Linked DNA regions of Nordella sp. HKS 07. The protein of the gene in region 2 interacts with the protein of the main gene of each other region in a pairwise test. Links are inferred from orthologs where the notes say so. Each region holds a gene or a part of one and is shown on either strand. Other genes may lie near its edges.

What was found.
Region 1: the proteins of rpe (region 2) and G5V57_RS10130 interact in binary tests that used the Escherichia coli proteins (3 or more experiments, as listed by UniProt). The link is inferred for Nordella sp. HKS 07 from one-to-one orthologs.
Region 3: the proteins of rpe (region 2) and eno interact in binary tests that used the Escherichia coli proteins (3 or more experiments, as listed by UniProt). The link is inferred for Nordella sp. HKS 07 from one-to-one orthologs.

What each region holds. Positions count from the first base shown.
Region 1 is NZ_CP049258.1:2,154,183-2,159,931, forward strand. The notes cover bases 1,974-4,938. They hold G5V57_RS10130 (PfkB family carbohydrate kinase), read right to left. Parts: upstream 3,874-4,938; coding sequence 3,073-3,873; downstream 1,974-3,072. Other genes in these bases: G5V57_RS10125 (hypothetical protein), read right to left, coding at 1,974-3,029; G5V57_RS10135 (SIS domain-containing protein), read right to left, coding at 3,885-4,898. In the rest of the region: G5V57_RS10115 (SMP-30/gluconolactonase/LRE family protein), read right to left, coding at 1-641; G5V57_RS10120 (FAD-dependent oxidoreductase), read right to left, coding at 723-1,862; more of G5V57_RS10125, read right to left, coding at 1,905-1,973; G5V57_RS10140 (HlyD family type I secretion periplasmic adaptor subunit), read right to left, coding at 4,983-5,749. UniProt on the Escherichia coli protein: Catalyzes the ATP-dependent phosphorylation of fructoselysine to fructoselysine 6-phosphate. Functions in a fructoselysine degradation pathway that allows E.coli to grow on fructoselysine or psicoselysine.
Region 2 is NZ_CP049258.1:3,265,272-3,270,932, forward strand. What follows is about bases 1,764-4,640. They hold rpe (ribulose-phosphate 3-epimerase), read right to left. Parts: upstream 3,601-4,640; coding sequence 2,926-3,600; downstream 1,764-2,925. Other genes in these bases: G5V57_RS34390 (propanediol/glycerol family dehydratase large subunit), read right to left, coding at 1,764-2,816; gap (type I glyceraldehyde-3-phosphate dehydrogenase), read right to left, coding at 3,603-4,610. Also shown: G5V57_RS15350 (hypothetical protein), read left to right, coding at 1-141; G5V57_RS15355 (diol dehydratase small subunit), read right to left, coding at 135-554; G5V57_RS34385 (propanediol/glycerol family dehydratase large subunit), read right to left, coding at 551-1,582; more of G5V57_RS34390, read right to left, coding at 1,590-1,763; G5V57_RS15375 (MarR family winged helix-turn-helix transcriptional regulator), read left to right, coding at 4,947-5,420; G5V57_RS15380 (HlyD family secretion protein), read left to right, coding at 5,407-5,661. UniProt on the Escherichia coli protein: Catalyzes the reversible epimerization of D-ribulose 5-phosphate to D-xylulose 5-phosphate.
Region 3 is NZ_CP049258.1:5,843,737-5,849,418, reverse strand. What follows is about bases 2,785-5,682. They hold eno (phosphopyruvate hydratase), read right to left. Parts: upstream 4,922-5,682; coding sequence 3,647-4,921; downstream 2,785-3,646. Other genes in these bases: kdsA (3-deoxy-8-phosphooctulonate synthase), read right to left, coding at 5,024-5,682; G5V57_RS27505 (hypothetical protein), read right to left, coding at 2,929-3,672; dapA (4-hydroxy-tetrahydrodipicolinate synthase), read left to right, coding at 2,785-2,928. Outside these bases: G5V57_RS27515 (LuxR C-terminal-related transcriptional regulator), read right to left, coding at 1-1,647; more of dapA, read left to right, coding at 2,032-2,784. UniProt on the Escherichia coli protein: Catalyzes the reversible conversion of 2-phosphoglycerate (2-PG) into phosphoenolpyruvate (PEP). It is essential for the degradation of carbohydrates via glycolysis.

The DNA.
Region 1 (5,749 bases), 1.1 Mb from region 2 along the record:
TTGACCTTGAACACCCGCATATGCGCGGGATTCTGCGGCCCATGGGTACGGCCGGTATCGACGACATAGAGGAGACTTTCGTCCGGCGAAAAAGCGATACCGTTCGGCCGCACCATATCGGTGATCACCGCGTCGACCTCACCGCTCTTCGGATCGATGCGATAGACATGGCACGCGCCGATCTCGCTCTCGGCCTTGTTGCCCTCATAGTCGGTGTCGATGCCATAGGAGGGATCGGTGAACCAGATCGAGCCGTCCGATTTCACCACCACGTCGTTCGGCGAATTGAGACGCTTGCCCTTCCACTTGTCGGCAAGAGTGGTGATCGATCCGTCAGGCTCGGTACGGCTCACGCGCCGTCCGCCATGCTCGCAAGTGACGAGGCGGCCCTCGCGGTCGGTGGTGTTGCCGTTGCTGTTGCCGGCCGGCTGCCGGAAGACGCTGACCGAGCCATCGGTCTCGTCGTAGCGCAGCATGCGGTCATTCGGTATGTCGGACCAGACAAGATAGCGCCCGGCCGGAAAGTAGACCGGCCCCTCGGCCCAGCGGCAGCCGGTGAACAATTTGTCGACCTGTGCACTGCCGTTGAACAGCCGCCCGAAGCGGGCATCGAGAATCTCGTAATAGTCGGAAGTAGCCATCGCTCCACCCATCTCCCTTTTGTATGATATATCGAGCCTGACATCGCGGCGGATTGCAAGCCCTCTGATGCAGGCCGCGCCTCACCGTGAAATGGCGTCGCCCGCCGCCGCTTTTTTTCCGACAAGCGAGGGCCTATCGCGCCTGAGCAAAGGATGTGCAGGCTTCCCGTCGACCACATCGGCGACAAGCGGCCCGAGCGCCGGCCCGAATTTGAAGGCATGGCCCGAGCAGCCGCAGGCGAGCACCACCGGCCCGACGCGGTCGACGATGAAGTCCCCATCGGGCGTCATGGTCCAGGGGTGTCGCTGCACCAGTTGCACCTGACGCGGGAAGTCGGGCATGCGTCGGTCGAGCCAGGCGAAAAGGCGTGCCTGTTCTTCGTAATCCGGCTGCCACTGGTCGACATCCGGAACCCAGCCCTCCTGGCCCGTGCTGAAAGCGAGCTTGTAGCCGATGCCGGGGACGGGATGGCCATAGACGCCACCGAGCCCTTCGCCCTCACCGCCCCATTCGCCGATGCCCGGCCGATCGACGAGTTCCTGGGCCGCGATGAAGGTGACCTGCGCGATGGACGGCGCCAGCGGCATATGGATGTCGAGCGTCGCGAGCAAGGCACCGGTCCACGGCCCGGCGGCCACGACCACTGTTCCAGCCTCGAGCCGGCGCTTCTCTGTCACCACCTGCGTGAGGTTTCCGGGCTCGATCGCGATGACGCGCTCGGGTTCGAACAGCTTCACACCGTCGCCAAGAACCTTGGCCTTGAGGGCCGCCATGCCGGTGTCGGACAGCACCGTGCCGGCCTGCGCGTGGAAAAGGCCGATATCTCCGGGCGCGGTCAGAAGATGCGGCAGCTTGCGGCGTAGACCCGCGGCATCGAGCTCATCAATCACGCCGCCTGCTTCGCGCACCGCTGACGCAATGGCGGCGAGCTTGGTGTCGAGACCGAAATCGACCTGTCCGGTGAGATGCAGGATCTGACGGCCGCCCGCTTTTTCGAGAGCGCGCCAGCGGTGGATCGCGTCCAAAGCGAGCTCCACATAGAAAGGATGGTCATAGGCGATGCGGATGCCGCGCGAGCGCCCGGTCGATGACGTCGCCGGGTGGCCGCTGCCGAAACGGTCGATCACCGCCACGCGCCGCCGGCGCGCCGCGAGTTCGGCTGCTGTCGCGAGGCCGAATATGCCGGCGCCGATGACGATTACATCGAACGAGTTGGACATGGAGCGAGTCGGTCCTGGATTTGTAGGAAGTGGTTTATCCGATCACGCCGGATAGCGGTAGAGCGCGGCGACCGGCGATGTCGCCACCGGCAGATCCGCCTGCCTGAGGCCCAGAACGCGGCCACCGGCGCGCAGCGTCAATCCGGCGATCTCATCGATGATGTCATAGGTGTCGGCACTCGCCCCCTTGGCCACGTCGATGGCCCCCGTGGTCTCATCGATCGTGCCGTCGACGACGCTGTCGATCTCGACGAGCAAGGTGTCGACGGCGCCATTCGCCGCGGCGCGCGCCACTTGCGCGAGATCGGCTCCGGCGCGGCCCTGGTCTTCGCGCAGGCGATATTGCTCATTGAGCGCCTGGATGCGTCCGGCATGAAGGCGCTGCAGGATCGGTCGCGCGAACTCGGCGAGTTCGCCCGCCGACATCCGGTCGGGATTGCCTTTGATCGTCTCTGGGGCGAGATGCTCGTAGCTGTTCACCGAGCGATAGATCGTATCGAAATCATCGACCGACGCCAGGATCAGGGGAATATCGCGACCGGCCAGCAGCGGCCGCAAAGCGGCATCGATCTTGCGGCTGTAATTGCGGCGATGAAACGTCTCGCCCGCACCTCCCTGGAAGCGCCCGCCGGGCGATGTGTCGCGGCTCTTGGCGCGGGCACCTGACGCATCCATGTTTTTCGGCATGTCCTGGACGGCGACGGCCTCCGCCGGCAGATCGCCATGCATCTCGATGAGCCTGGCGCTGTTCTCGGACAGAGCGAGAATGAAAGCGACATCGGGGAAGGCCGCGGCGCGTATCAGCGGCTTGACATGAAAGCGGTCGGCCACCTCGACGAGCGCCGCCAGACGCGTCGGAAGGCGAAAGCTCGTCAGGTTCTCGGGCGTGACATAGAGGACGAGGCTTGTCGCCTGATGCGCCCAGAAATCCTCATCCTCCGAGAGATGCTCGATCTGTTCTTCGATGGCGGAGATCTTGCGCTTGTCGAATCCGGCATCTTTCAGCTGGCGGGTCGCTTCCTTGGCGAGATTCTTCAGCTCGATGATGCTGGCGCCGATCTCCTGCGTGAGCCGGGTCGTCGGCAGTACGATGGTGACCGAGCCCTCGCCGCGCGCGGCAGCCAGGCGTGTCAAGTCTTCGGCCGTCGGCAGATCGACATGGAGCATGATCCGGATCCTCGCTCGCTGATGGCGCCGATAAGGCTAACACTCAATCCTGGATGAAGCCACCGAAGAACTGACAGGTCCGCGCCGCTTCCCGGTGACCCCTTGCGAGGCATTGGGTGATGGGTAAGTCGTTGAGATGCGCTGAAAGGAAGCCCGCGATGAAACTGTCGCCGGCGCCGGTCGTATCGCTGACTGCGACCGGCAGCGCCTCGCCACTGACGATGTCGTCACCGGCAAGCGCAAGCGACCCTTGCGCTCCACGCAGGATCACTGCGAGGCGAGCACCTTTCCGGCAAATCTGACGCGCGAGACGCATGCCCTCTGCCGCGCTGCCGTCACAGGAAGCAAAGGCGATCGACAAAGCGTCCGGCGAGATGTTCTCAGGCGCGGCATTGACGGAGAGATCCTGCGAGACGCTGATCCCCTCGTCAGCGAGTGCGCGTTTCGTCGAGCCGCCGTCGTCGAGCCAGCCGATATGCACATGGCGCATCGTCTTCAGCCGCGCGAGGTCAATCGCATCAGGGCGGTAGCCGCGACAGACGCCGAAATCCTCCGCCATGAAATGCCGCTCGCCATCCGGCCCCGTTGCGATGGTGGTGAGCGATGTCCGTCCCGAAGAGACGGTCTTGAGCGCAGCGATGTCGACGCCGATCTTCGCTAGTACCGCCCTGACGCGCCGGCCCTCCGCATCGTCGCCGACGGCGCCGAAATAGGCTGCGTCATGTCCGAGACGGCGGAGATTAACCGCGACATTGACGGCATTGCCACCAACCAGCTGGCGATCGACCGGCGGCAGATAGCGGTCGATGCAATTGTCACCGACCGTGGCGATCCGGACGGTCACCGTCGTGGGTCCTAATAGGCGACACGTTTGTAGTAGCGCCGGGTCGTCAACGGATGGTTGCGCAGATGCTCGAGATGAGCGGAAAGACGCTCGAGCTCGGTGGCGAGAATGGCGGGCGACAGAAGCGACCGCAGCACCGCCGGAATGCCGGGAAGCTCGGCATCGCGCGGATCGAGGATGGTGAGCTTGTCGGTATATTGCCGCGCGAACTTCTCCACTCTTTCACCGAGCGGCCGGAACTCGTCCTCGCTGTGAAAGAGGATGACGCTCACGCCTTTTTCCACCACTTCGAGCGTGCCATGGAAGAAATCCGAGGCATGCACCGGCCGGGTTCGGATCCATTGCATCTCTTCCAGGATGCACATGCCGTAATAAAAGGCCTCGGGCCAGACCGACCCGGCGCCGGTGATGATGTGATAGGGTTCATCCTTGAGTTGCGCGGCGAGCGTCGCGGCACGCGCCTCGAAACCGGACTTCGCCTTGAGGAGTGCGGCGGGCAATTGCGCGAGCGCCGGCGCAACTTCCGTATAAAGGCTCGATTCGCCGCGATGCTGGAGCAGCGACAGCGCGATCAGCAGGCTTTGCACATAGAAGGATTCCGACGATGTGTCGTCCTGCGCGTAATTGACGAAAGCATGATCAGCCGCCTTGCCGAGGGCTGAGTCCGCATGGCCGACCAGAGTGATGATGCGGGCGCCCCTGGCGCGGCAGAAGTCGAGCGCCGCGATGCTCTCCCGCGTCGTGCCGGAGAGCGAGGGAATGATCACCAGCGAGTCCGGTCCGAGCGCGTGATGGTCGGTGAGGACGAGCTCGGCCGACCTGTCGGTGAAGACCTGGAGGCCTGAGCGCCGGGCGAGCAGCGCCGCCGCCGGATACATCAATATTGCGGCACCGCCGGTGCCGAGGAAAAATACGCTGTCGAGGCCCTCCGCCACATAGCGCCCGAGCACGGCATGAATCTCGTCATGGAGGGCTACCGCACCTCCCTGGATCTTGAGGAAGCGGTCGGCGTCGAAATTGAGCATGGTATTGTCTCTCCCGCAGCCATGTAACCATGCCGCCGCGCCCCTTAGCAAGCGCGCCTCGCACGCACTCCTCGGTCCGATGCTTTAACGCTCCCGCAAGCTCTCCTGCGTATGGCGCAGCAGCGGTGAAAGCAGATAGTCGATGATGCGGCGTTCGCCGGTGTTGATTTCGACGGTCACGGCCATGCCGGGCCTTAGCGGCACGACCTGATCGCCGATCTTCATCGAGGTGCGATCCAGACTGACCCGGGCGGCGAAGCCGGGCTCGCGGCTGCGTGCTTCCGATGCATTGCTCGTCGCCGGATCTGGTGTTGAGTCGGGTGAAACACTCAGAAGCTTGCCATCGATCAACCCATAGCGGGTGAAGGTGAACGTATCGACCTTGATCTTCGCAGGCTGGTCGGCATGCACGAATCCGATGTCGGTGTTGGCTATCAACGCCTCGATCTCAAGCCGGGTGTCTGTCGGAACCAGCACCATAAGTGTATCGGCCGGCTTCACCACGCCGCCGATCGTGTGGATGGCGAGCTCCTGCACGATGCCATCGATCGGCGCCGCCAGGATTTGCCGCTTCATGCGTTCCTCGGCCTTGACGAGATCCTGCGTCAGCGTCTGCACCTTGGCTCGTGCATCGGCAAGGGCGGCAAGCCAGCTGCGCCGCTTTTCGGCTTCGGCTTCACGCCGCGACTCGGCGACCGCCGCCGCCGCCGCCTGCGCTTCGCTCAAACGGCCCTGCTGCACCGCCAATTCGTGCTCCATCTCGAGCACCTTTTCCTGGGCGTCGAGATAGGCAAGCTTCGACCCGACATTGCCTTTATAGAGTACCTGGCGCATGTCGAGTTCCTCCCGCA
Region 2 (5,661 bases):
CTGAAGATCCCGTTCCTGCGGGCCTTGGCGCCGACGGGAAGTGAGGCGCCCTTCGCCATAACGCAGCTCGTCACACTGGCCATCTTCATCGTGATCGGTATTGGTGCGTTCCGTCGCGCGATATCCTCAGCGCATCAATAGCGGGGGCGGAAAAGGCCGCGGCGGGTATAGGCCGCAACTGCCTCGTCGACCAGCGCGGCTATGCTGTGGGCGCCGTAGTCCCGGCGCAGCATCTCCGCTTGTTGCGACAGAAGGCCCGGATCTGTCACCCTTCCGGGGCGCAGCATCTCATAGGTCTCGAGGATGATGTTCTGCGGTATGGCGACGAGCTCGGCGGCGCGCTCGAAATTCCGCGCCAGGCATTCGCGCTGCGCAGCGCGCGCGATCTCGGCTTGCAGGCGCAAGGCATCGGCCGAAATGCGAATGTCTCCGGGGCCGATAGTGCCGGCCATCACCTCTTCCACGGTGAAACGGCCGATGGGGACGCCCGACGACGACACGGCGCGCTCCGGCGCGCGCTCGGAAACGGGATAGAGGTCTAGGGGATTGGTCATGCGAATGTTCTCTGTCCAAGGACCATGGTGAGCTCGAGAGGCGCGGCATCGGGATCCGCCAGTTCCGTTTCGATCGCGTAGAGCATCGCGACATGAACATGGTGACGCGCGCCCAAAGCGCGTCCATCCACCGGCACGACGACCGGCTCGGGTGACTGCCCCAACGCATGGAGAGCGGCGTTGCGTCCCATCGCCCGATAATGATCGAGCGTGGTCACCGGCGCGTTGGAGAACAACTCGATATTCAGGTGCGGCAATCGATCGGCGCGATGGATGACAGCGGTGCCCTTGGCCTGAATGCCGATGCCGTAGCGCGAGCCGGAAAGCCGCGCCGCGGTGAGGCCGAGAAAGGACGTATCGGCCGTGTGCCGGATGCGCACGAGCCGCGGCACGCCGCCTCCTTCCCTGATACCTTCGGTCAAGGCCAGAAGCACGTCGATCAGCTCATGCCCGGCGGTCGTCCGGTTCAGTTCGGATCCGAAGGCCGGGCTGACACCGATCACGATCTCTGTGGGGTCGTGCCCTTTAGCGGCGCTTCCCTTGCTCACCAGCCAGGGCGGTGCAGTCGGATCGGCGCGGCGTTCGCGCTCCATCACCTTATCGCGAGTCTGGATATCGCGGATGCCGCGCACCGCCTGCCAGCGCGCTTCCGACATGCGATAGCCGCTGCCGGGTCCTTGATAGTCGTTGGGATCATTGAGGGCGCTTTTCACCTTGCCGTCACGCAGAATGGCGGAGGTCTGCAGATAGTCGCCCGAAATGCGCTGGCGCAGCATGAGCAGCAGGTTCTCCGCCTCATCGGCAAAACCGCGCCGGGCAAGCGCGCGCACGACATTGACGGCGGTAAGACCGCGATTTCGGATCGCTTCGCTGATCCGCGTGACCTCGCCCGCCGTGAAGCTCTGTGTTTCCTGCGATCCCGACGCGGCCGCGACCGATTGCATCCAGGCTTCGGGCACCTTTGCCAGCTCCAGTTCCTCAAACACCGCCGCGATGGCGCGTATCGCCCGCATCCGGAGACGGCTCACCTCGTCTTCATTTACCGGCGTCAGCCCGCCATCCCGCCTCGAAATCCCGCTGCAGGACGAGATAGTCCTCGATGTCTTCGCCGTTGAAGAGCGAGGCGTTGAAGGAATTGTCGTAGTTGCGGATCGATCCGAAGCCCGAACAGATGAGGTCAGATCCCGCCAGCAGATAGGGCGTGATCTTGGCGCCCACGCGGATCTCGGACTCGCTGATCCGGGTGTCGTTGCCGGAGGCGCATTCGAGCCCGAGCCAGGCGGCGAGCAGGTTCTCCGCCATGAGCTCGCGCAAACCCCCTGCCATCGAGGCGGTGAGCGGCGCCCCGTCTATGCCGCCATTCTGGGTGCCCTGGACGCCCATGGCGCGTTGCAGGCACAGGCAGCGCGCTTCCAGATAGAGCACCGACTGGCGATCGTGAAAGCCCATCAAGAGCTCGGCGGAGGCGCCTGAAGTGCAGCGCGCCTTTATCCCGCGCGACGCATAGGCCGCGGTCAGGAAGGCCTTCGACCACGGCGTGTCGTCGCCATCGAGGAAAGCGCCTTCGGTGCCGTAGACGGAAACCGTTTCGGCATATGAAGTGAGGCCCGCCATGCCGATCTGCAGCTCCTCGGCCTCTTCGATCGAGCACTGGAAGAGCACACCGCCCCGCCCGACGGCCGCGCCGACGGTGCAGGCCATGGCGTTGGCCCAGGCGTTGGAGGCGACGCGCATCGTCGTCTCGACCTCATCGAAGCCAAGGGCTACCGCGGTCGCGCTGTCGGCCGCGAGCTGCAGCGGATCATCCTTGGCATTGGTGACATGCGCCTGGTTGCCCGGAGTCCGGCGCTGGCGCATCTTGGCGTAGGCAAAGGTGATCTCCAGCGACGACATGGTGGCGACGACGGAAGCGAGTTTCGCCGGTGTCATGCCGCGCGCCAGTCTTTCCAGCCTTTCGCGTGGCACGTTGATGTCGACCAGCATGCGCGCCAGCTCCGTCGGCTCCATCGCCATGGCTTCCTCGATCACGTCGGGATCGAGATGATGATCAGCGATGAAGGTGTCGATGATGTCGAAATCGGCTTTCGGCTTGCCGTCGATCTCGACCACGCTTCCATTCTCCACGCGCGCGGAAGGGGAGGGATCCCACGGACTGTGGAAAGTGGCGAAACCGGCCTCAGGGTCTTCGGCGGCGAACTGGTCGTGACGCAAAGGTCTCGCATTCCATTCGTCGAAGCGACGCCATCGAGGGTTGTCGGCCATGGCTGCCACCTTTCGTTCAGTCTGCCGCGGACACACTGGCGAAGAACACGAAGATTGGTGGGGCTGTCAACCGGCGCGCCAGCGCGTCATCCGGCGTCAGGTTTTGCGATCAGGCGGCGATTGTGGTGGCGCCGGTCCGGATCAGCGAGATGTTCTTGCCATAGGCTTTGGCGTCGCCCTTGAAGACGGCGGAGCCCGCGACCAGCGCATTGGCGCCGGCCCTGACCACCAAAGGTGCGGTTTCGGCGGTGATGCCGCCATCGACCTCGATATCGATGTCGCGGCCCTGAACGAGGTCGCGCGTCTCGCGGATCTTGTCGATCATCGCAGGGATGAAGCTCTGGCCGCCGAAGCCCGGATTGACCGTCATGATGAGGATGAGGTCGAGACGGTCGAGCACATGCTTGATGTGATCGACCGGCGTCGCGGGATTGAGGGCCACGCCGGCTTTCTTGCCGAGCGCCTTGACGGTCTGCAGCGAGCGGTCGAGATGCGGACCCGCCTCGGTATGTACGGTGATGATGTCGGCGCCGGCCCTGGCGAAAGCCTCGAGATAGCGGTCGGCCGGCGCGATCATCAGATGGACGTCGAAGGTCTTCTTCGTCACCGGCCGGATCGAAGCCATCACCGGCGGGCCGAAAGTGATGTTGGGCACGAAATGCCCGTCCATCACGTCGATATGGATCCAGTCGGCGCCCGCTTCATCGACGGCGCGCACCTCTTCGCCGAGTTTGGCGAAATCGGCGGAGAGGATCGACGGCGCGATATGAAGCGGGCGGGTCATGGTCAGATATGCTTGGCGAAAGCGACGGCCGTGTCGGCCATGCGGTTCGAGAAGCCCCATTCATTGTCGTACCAGGCGAGCACGCGGACCAGCGTGCCGTCCATGACCTTGGTCTGGTCCATATGGAAGGTCGAGGAATTGGGGTTGTGATTGAAGTCGATCGAGACATTGGGATCGTTGGTGTAGCCGAGAATGCCCTTGAGCTGCTGCTCGGCCGCGCGCTTGATGGCGCCATTGACTTCCTCGACGCTCGTCGCCCGCTTGGCGACGAACTTGAAATCGACCACCGATACATTGGGGGTCGGAACGCGGATCGAGACGCCGTCGAGGCGGCCCTTGAGTTCGGGCAGCACGAGGCCGACCGCCTTGGCCGCACCCGTCGAGGTCGGGATCATCGAAAGGGCCGCGGCGCGGGCGCGATAGAGATCCTTGTGCATCGTGTCGAGCGTCGGCTGGTCGCCGGTATAGGCGTGGATCGTGGTCATGAAGCCCTTGTCGATGCCGATCGCGTCATGCAGCACCTTAGCGACAGGCGCCAGGCAGTTCGTCGTGCAGGACGCGTTGGAGATGACGACATGGTCCTTGGTGAGCTTGTCGTGATTGACGCCGTAGACGACGGTGAGGTCGGCATTGTCGGCGGGCGCCGAGACGATCACTTTCTTGGCGCCAGCGGTCAGATGGGCCGAGGCCTTCTCCTTGGAGGTGAAGATGCCGGTGCATTCGAGCGCGATATCGACGCCGAGCTCCTTCCAGGGCAGCTGCGCCGGGTCCTTGATGGCGGTGACCTTGAACTTTTCGTTGCCGATCGAGATCGTGTCGCCCGCGACCGCGACTTCATGCGGGAAGCGGCCATGCACGCTGTCATAACGCAGGAGATGGGCGTTGGTCTCGACGGGGCCCAGATCGTTGACGGCTACGACATCGATGTCCTTGCGCCCCGATTCGAAGATGGCCCGCACGATATTGCGGCCAATGCGGCCAAATCCGTTGATCGCGACGCGTACAGCCATGTCTTTCTCCTCTTCCGCAGACTTTATTGAACAGGGCCCGCTTTATAGACGACTGGCCGGCAGGGGGAAGGGCCAACGGCCATCGGAGAGGGCGGCACGGTGCCCCGTGCGACCCTAGAGCGCTTCCCGCGAAAGTTGCTCGACTTTCGCGACAAGGAAGCGCTCCAGATATTATGTAATCGAGCCTTTTTATCCCATTTTGATCGAATCCCTTGATTCGATCAAAACGGGAAAGGCTCTATGTCAGGCATGCACTCAAAACATAGCTGAGCTTACATTAGATAGGGATATAATAAGCTTGCTTAGTATATCCCGGCATCTTAAATTTCTGACGTTATGAAACCCGAACATGCATCCTTAGGTCTTCTGTTGATCGATACCGGGCGCCTCCTGCGCAAGCGGTTCGAGCAGAATGTCCGCGGCACCGGCCTGACCCGGGCGCAGTGGCAGGTCCTGAAGGAGATCTATGTTCAGGAGGGCCTGAATCAGGGCGCCCTGGCCGAGCTTCTCGAGGTCGAGCCGATCACCGTCGGCCGCTTGGTCGACCGGCTCGAGCAGGCCGGCCTCATCGAGCGCCGTCCGCACCCGACCGACCGCCGTGCCTGGTCGCTCTATCTGCTGCCTGCGGCGCACCCCCTTCTGGAGACGCTGAAAGTCATCGCCGCGGAAACCCGCGCCGAGCTCCTCGAGGGTATGAGCGATGGCGAGATCGATGAGACAATGCGCCTCCTCGCCAGGATGAAAGATAATCTCGTCGCCATCATGAGTGATGCCGGCGATGAGCGGAGAGTTGGAAATGTCCGCCGTTGAAGCCAAGACAGAAGCCCGCGAAACCCGCGAGCCCCGAGAAGAACGCAATGTCGTCGAGCTGCCAGTCGCGCCGAAGCGGCGCAACAAGCGCAAGCTCATTCGTCTCGGCCTCCTTACTTTGGGCCCGCTTGTAGCGCTCGCCGTCGCCGGCGAGATGTATCTTGCCGGTGGCCGCTATGTCGAAACCGACAATGCCTATATCCAGGCCGCGATCATGAATGTCGCGACCGACGTGCCGGGC
Region 3 (5,682 bases), 2.6 Mb from region 2 along the record:
GGCCGACAATTCGACGAGCCCCAGAATGAGATCGGCATAGACGATGCCGAAGATCGAATGGGCCGCCGCGTGATGGTCGCGCGCCTTCAGCGCCGCGAGCCTCGCGGCATCCGATTCTCCCAGCGAGAAATGCGCGAAAGCGCGGATATTGCTCAAGGTACCCTGAGCAAAGGGCTCGCCTTCCGGATAATCGGCGAGCCAGCGCGCGGCCAGCTTCGTCGCCATGCGCGGCCAGTCGGCCGCGCTGACGACACCTGTGGTCAATGTCCGCAGCTCGGCCTCGAGCGCGCGGATCGTCTTGCGATCGATGGCGCCGTCGCGTGCGAGCTTCGCGACCAGTTGCTTCGCCTGCTTGAGAACGCGCACCGCCTCGCGCGAGCGGCCGGTGTGGAAATGCGCCCAGACACGGGTCAAGAGAAGGCGCGGCCGGGTCGCGATCACGTCGGGCGGCAGACGGTTCAGCCATTCCGTCACCAGCGGAATATGGCCCTGCATGATGATCGGGGTCGCGCATTTCTCCACCAGATCCGCCGCCACGTCCTGATCACCGGCGGCGAGCGCATGGCCAACGGCATCCGAGACATAGCCGTTGGCGGAGAGCCAGGCGGAAGCCCTGCGGTGGAGATCGGCGCGGCGCGCTATGCTCCAGGCCGCGAGCTTGCCGCGCAGGAAATCGCTGAAAAGATGGTGGTAGCGAAACCAATGGCCGGTGCTGTCGAGGGCAATGAGGAAAAGATTGGCGCGCTCGATCAGCGCCAGGATCATTGCGCCATCGAGATCGGGCGAGACCGCCTGGACAAGGCCCAGATTGAAGCGTTCGAGGATCGAGGTGCGGAGCAGGAGATCCTGGACCTCGGCCGGCTGGCGTGCCAGCACCTCATGGGCGAGGAAGCCCGCCACATCGCGCTGGCTGCCCGAGAATTCGGTGATGAATTTTTCCTTCGACGGCTCATGCGCGAGCGTCAGCGAGACGAGCTGAAGGCCGAGCGGCCAACCTTCTGTCTTGTGATGCAGCGCCACGACCCCGGCGGTCGACAGATCGAGCCGGCAGACCTGACGCAGATAGTGATCGGTTTCGTCGAGCGAGAAACGCAATTCGCTGGCGCCGAGATTGACCACTTGCCCTTTCATCCGCATGGCGTCGACCGGCAATTCGCCGCGCGTGGCGAGCACCACATGCAGCGCCGGCGGCGCATAGGTCACGAGCGCATTGAGGAAGACGGCGATCTCGGAGGAGATGATGAGATGCGCATCGTCGAGCACGAGATAGACGGGCTCCGACAATCGCGACAGATCGTTGACGAGACCTGCCAGGATGGACTCGACAGGCGTGACCGGGCTCGACTCGATGAGCGAAAGCGCATGGGCGGCGATCGTGGCATCGGCGCGGTTGAGCGTGCCGGTGATATATCTCAGGAAGCGGGCGAGGTCATTGTCCTGTGCATCGACAGAGAGCCAGGCGATGCGTCGGCCGACCGCGGCCTTCACCGCCCATTGCGCAAGCAGCGTCGATTTGCCGAACCCGGCCGGCGAGGAGACGATGGCGAGCCTGCCTTGCGTCGCCTCCTCGAGCATGGCGATCAGTCGCGGTCGCTCCACCGTCGCCCCGCGCAAATGCGGGGGATGCATCTTGGTCTCGATGAACATCCGTGGCTCATTCTCCAACCGGACTGAAGTGAGCCTGATCTAGAGCAAATCCCGCCAAAGTTGAAGACTTTGGCGATAAGGATTTGCTCCAACATATTGATTTGGCGCGAATCCTTTTCGGCGACGTGATTCTACGTCGCCGGGATACGCGCTAGGCCGGCGAAGACCTCGAAAGCAAGTCAACCTTGACCGCGCGCGCTTGATCGGTCATTCTCAGAACATGGCCGCTTGCCGCACCATCAACGCGAAATCGAAAAAATCTCCCATTCGGGGGACGAAGATCGCTTGCGTGTGAAGTAGACAGCCGCCAGAAGATCGAAGTGAACCCCGCCGGTTTGGACGGGGTTTTTTGTTGCCCGTCTCCGGCCCATGAGGAGACGAAACATGACAATCGTGGGTCTGTGGATCCCGCTGATCACCCCCTTCCGTAACGGCGAGCTCGACGAGACGTCGCTCACCCGGATGATCCGCCACTATGCCGCACAGCCGGTCGACGGCGTCATTCTCGGCGCCACCACAGGCGAAGGCTTGAGCCTCAGCGACGAAGAGACCGACCGCATCGTGCTGGTGGCGCGTGCCGAGCTTGCCGAGGCGAAGCGCCAGATGCCGATATTTCTCGGCCTCTCGGGGGGCGCCACGGTGAAGGTGCTCAAGGCGCTGCACCGGACACAGATGCTTGCCGTCGATGGCTATCTGATCGCCTGCCCCTATTACACGCGCCCCTCGCAGACCGGCCTCTACCAGCATTTCGCGCAGCTCGCCGGCAATACGGATCGCCCGATCGTGATCTACAACATCCCTTATCGGACCGGCGTCAACCTCGGCAATGAAACGATGCTGCGCCTGGCGGAACTCCCCAACATTGTCGGTGTGAAGGATTGCTGCGCCGATGCGGGCCAGTCCTTCGATCTTCTGCGCCACAGACCGCAAGGCTTCTCCGTGCTCACCGGAGAAGACGCCCTCTTCTACACCGCGCTCACGCAAGGCGCCGATGGCGGCATTCTCGCTTCCGCTCATGTCGGAACGGAGACCTTGGCGCATGTCCGCATGCTGCTCCGGCAAGGCGACCAGCGAGCGGCACTCGCCGCCTGGCGGGCATATGCCGACACGCCGCGGCTGTTGTTCCAGGAACCCAATCCCGCGCCGATCAAGCACTGGCTGTGGCGCACCGGCCTCATCGACAGTCCGGAGCTCAGACTGCCCATGGTGCCGATCTCGGACGCCCTGGCGCAGCGTATCGATCAGCATATCGAAGGGCTGAAGGCGCGCGCGGCGGCTTGACTACTGCAAGACCTTGAATTCGCCGACGGCGACCTTCTCCGCCCCTGCGGGTCCGGCAATGCGCAGCCATAGATATTTGCCGCGTGTCTGGGCCGGAAGCGAGAAGGTCTGGCGGCCGGCCGAAGTCTGGAGCGGATAGCTCATGACCGGCCGGCCCGAAGCCTCGAGCTTGCCCTCGGGCAATACCATGACATCGAGGATGGTCGCCTTGGCCATGCCGTCGGCCTGGGTCGGCGGCGCATATTCGAGCGCGCTCACCTGCCGCTCGCCGCCGAGGTCGAGCAATACATTGACCTCCTGGTCGGGTGCCTGGATCACGAGCTCGGTCTCAGGACTGCCGTCGAAGAGGTCGCGGAACTGGTAGCGGGCTTCGCTGCCGTCCTTCAACGCCGCAGTGGCGATGTTGCGGCTCAGGTCGAGCGCCGCCGTCTGGGCCGCAGCCTGCGGTAGCGTGGCGGCCGTGATGTCGCTCTTGCCGCCCGAATTGACGGCATCGATAACGCCACCGGACTTCGCAACATCTATCCCGATCGCGGGATCGACTTGCCCCACCTTCTTCGCGGGGTCGAGCGCCACCGTCACATTGATGGGCGTCTTTTCCGAAGTCGGGCTGAAGGCCTGGATGCCGGCAAAGACAACCCCGGCCAGCGCCGCGAAGGCGCTGATGCCGAGATTCAGGTTTGAAAGCCTGGAGGTCTTCGCCGTCCCTCCGCCCTTCCTATCGAAGGATTGAGCGTCCCGCATATTCCGCCTGTGCCCCTAACTCTTCCTCGATCCGCAGCAGCTGATTGTATTTCGCCAGCCGGTCGGAGCGCGCCAGCGAACCGGTTTTGATCTGGCCGCAATTTGTGGCGACAGCAAGATCGGCGATGGTGGCGTCCTCGGTCTCGCCGGAGCGGTGCGACATGACGGCGGTGTAGGCCGCCTTATGGGCCATTTCGACCGCTTCCAGGGTCTCGGTGAGCGAGCCGATCTGGTTGACCTTGACCAGGATGGAATTGGCGACGCCCTGGGTGATTCCCTGCTTCAGCCGCTTGGTGTTGGTCACGAACAGGTCGTCGCCGACCAACTGACAGCTCTTGCCGATAAGCTCGGTAAGCGCTTTCCAGCCTTCCCAATCGTCCTCCGCCATGCCGTCCTCGATCGAAATGATCGGATAGTCCTTGGCCAGCTTGGCGAGATACTTCACCTGCTCGTCGATCGAGCGGATCTGGCCCTCGCCTTCATAATTGTACTTGCCGTCCTTGAAGAATTCGGTCGCGGCGCAGTCGAGCGCCAGATAGACGTCCCTGCCCGGCTTATAGCCCGCCTGCTCGACCGCTTTCATGACGAAATCGAGGCCGGCTTCGGCCGACGGCAAATTCGGCGCGAAGCCGCCTTCATCGCCGACATTGGTGTTGTGCCCAGCCTTCTTGAGGGCGCCCTTCAGCGTGTGGAAGATCTCCGCTCCCATGCGCAGGCCTTCACGGAAACTGTCGGCGCCGACCGGCATGACCATGAATTCCTGGAAATCGATCGGATTGTCGGCATGGGCGCCGCCATTGATGATGTTCATCATCGGCACCGGCAGGATGCGCGCGGCGGGACCGCCGACATAGCGGTAGAGCGGAAGCCCCGAGGTATCGGCCGCCGCCTTGGCGTTGGCGAGCGACACGCCGAGAATCGCATTGGCGCCGAGGCGACTCTTGTTGGTCGTGCCGTCGAGGTCGATCATGGCGCGGTCGAGGGCGATCTGGTCCTCGGCATCCATGCCGGCAAGCGTGTCGAAAATCTCGCCATTGACGGCTGCGACAGCCTTGGTCACGCCCTTGCCGAGGAAACGCAGCTTGTCGCCGTCCCTCAGCTCCACCGCCTCATGCGCCCCGGTCGAGGCGCCCGACGGCACGGCGGCGCGGCCCGAGGAGCCATCCTCCAGCACCACGTCCACTTCGATGGTCGGGTTGCCGCGGCTGTCGAGAATTTCGCGCGCTGTGATATCGAGAATGGCGGTCATGAGTCACTCCAGTTGGCTGGTCGGAGCGTCTCTATGCTGGCCCCGGATGACGATTGCAAGTCCGTCTTCCGGGCCCCGGATCCGGCGTCATTCGCCCCCGGTCTAGGCCGCATCCGCCTTGGCAATCCGGTCATGCGCCAGGAGTGCGGTGAGCAGCGCTTCGAGCTTGTCCAGCGGCACCATATTGGGGCCGTCGGACGGCGCGTTGTCGGGATCCTGATGCGTCTCGATGAAGACACCCGCCACGCCCACCGCGACGGCGGCTTTGGCGAGAACCGGCACGAAACGGCGGTCGCCGCCCGAGGACGTTCCCTGGCCGCCGGGCTGCTGGACCGAATGAGTGGCGTCGAACACCACCGGGCAGCCGGTCTCGGCCATGATCGGCAGGGAGCGCATGTCGCTCACCAGTGTGTTGTAGCCGAAGGAAGCGCCGCGCTCGGTGAGGATGACATTGGGATTGCCGCTCTCGACCACCTTGGCCGCGACATTCTTCATGTCCCAGGGCGCCAGGAACTGTCCCTTCTTCACATTGACCACCCGGCCCGTCCGGGCGGCGGCGATGAGGAGATCGGTCTGGCGCGAGAGGAAGGCCGGGATCTGGAGCACGTCCACCACCGGTGCAAGCTCCGCGCACTGATGATTTTCATGGACGTCGGTGAGGATCGGCAGATCGAATTCCTTGCGAATGTCGGCGAAGACGGCAAGCGCCTTTTCGAGGCCAAGGCCGCGCTTGCCGGTAAGGCTGGTGCGGTTCGCCTTGT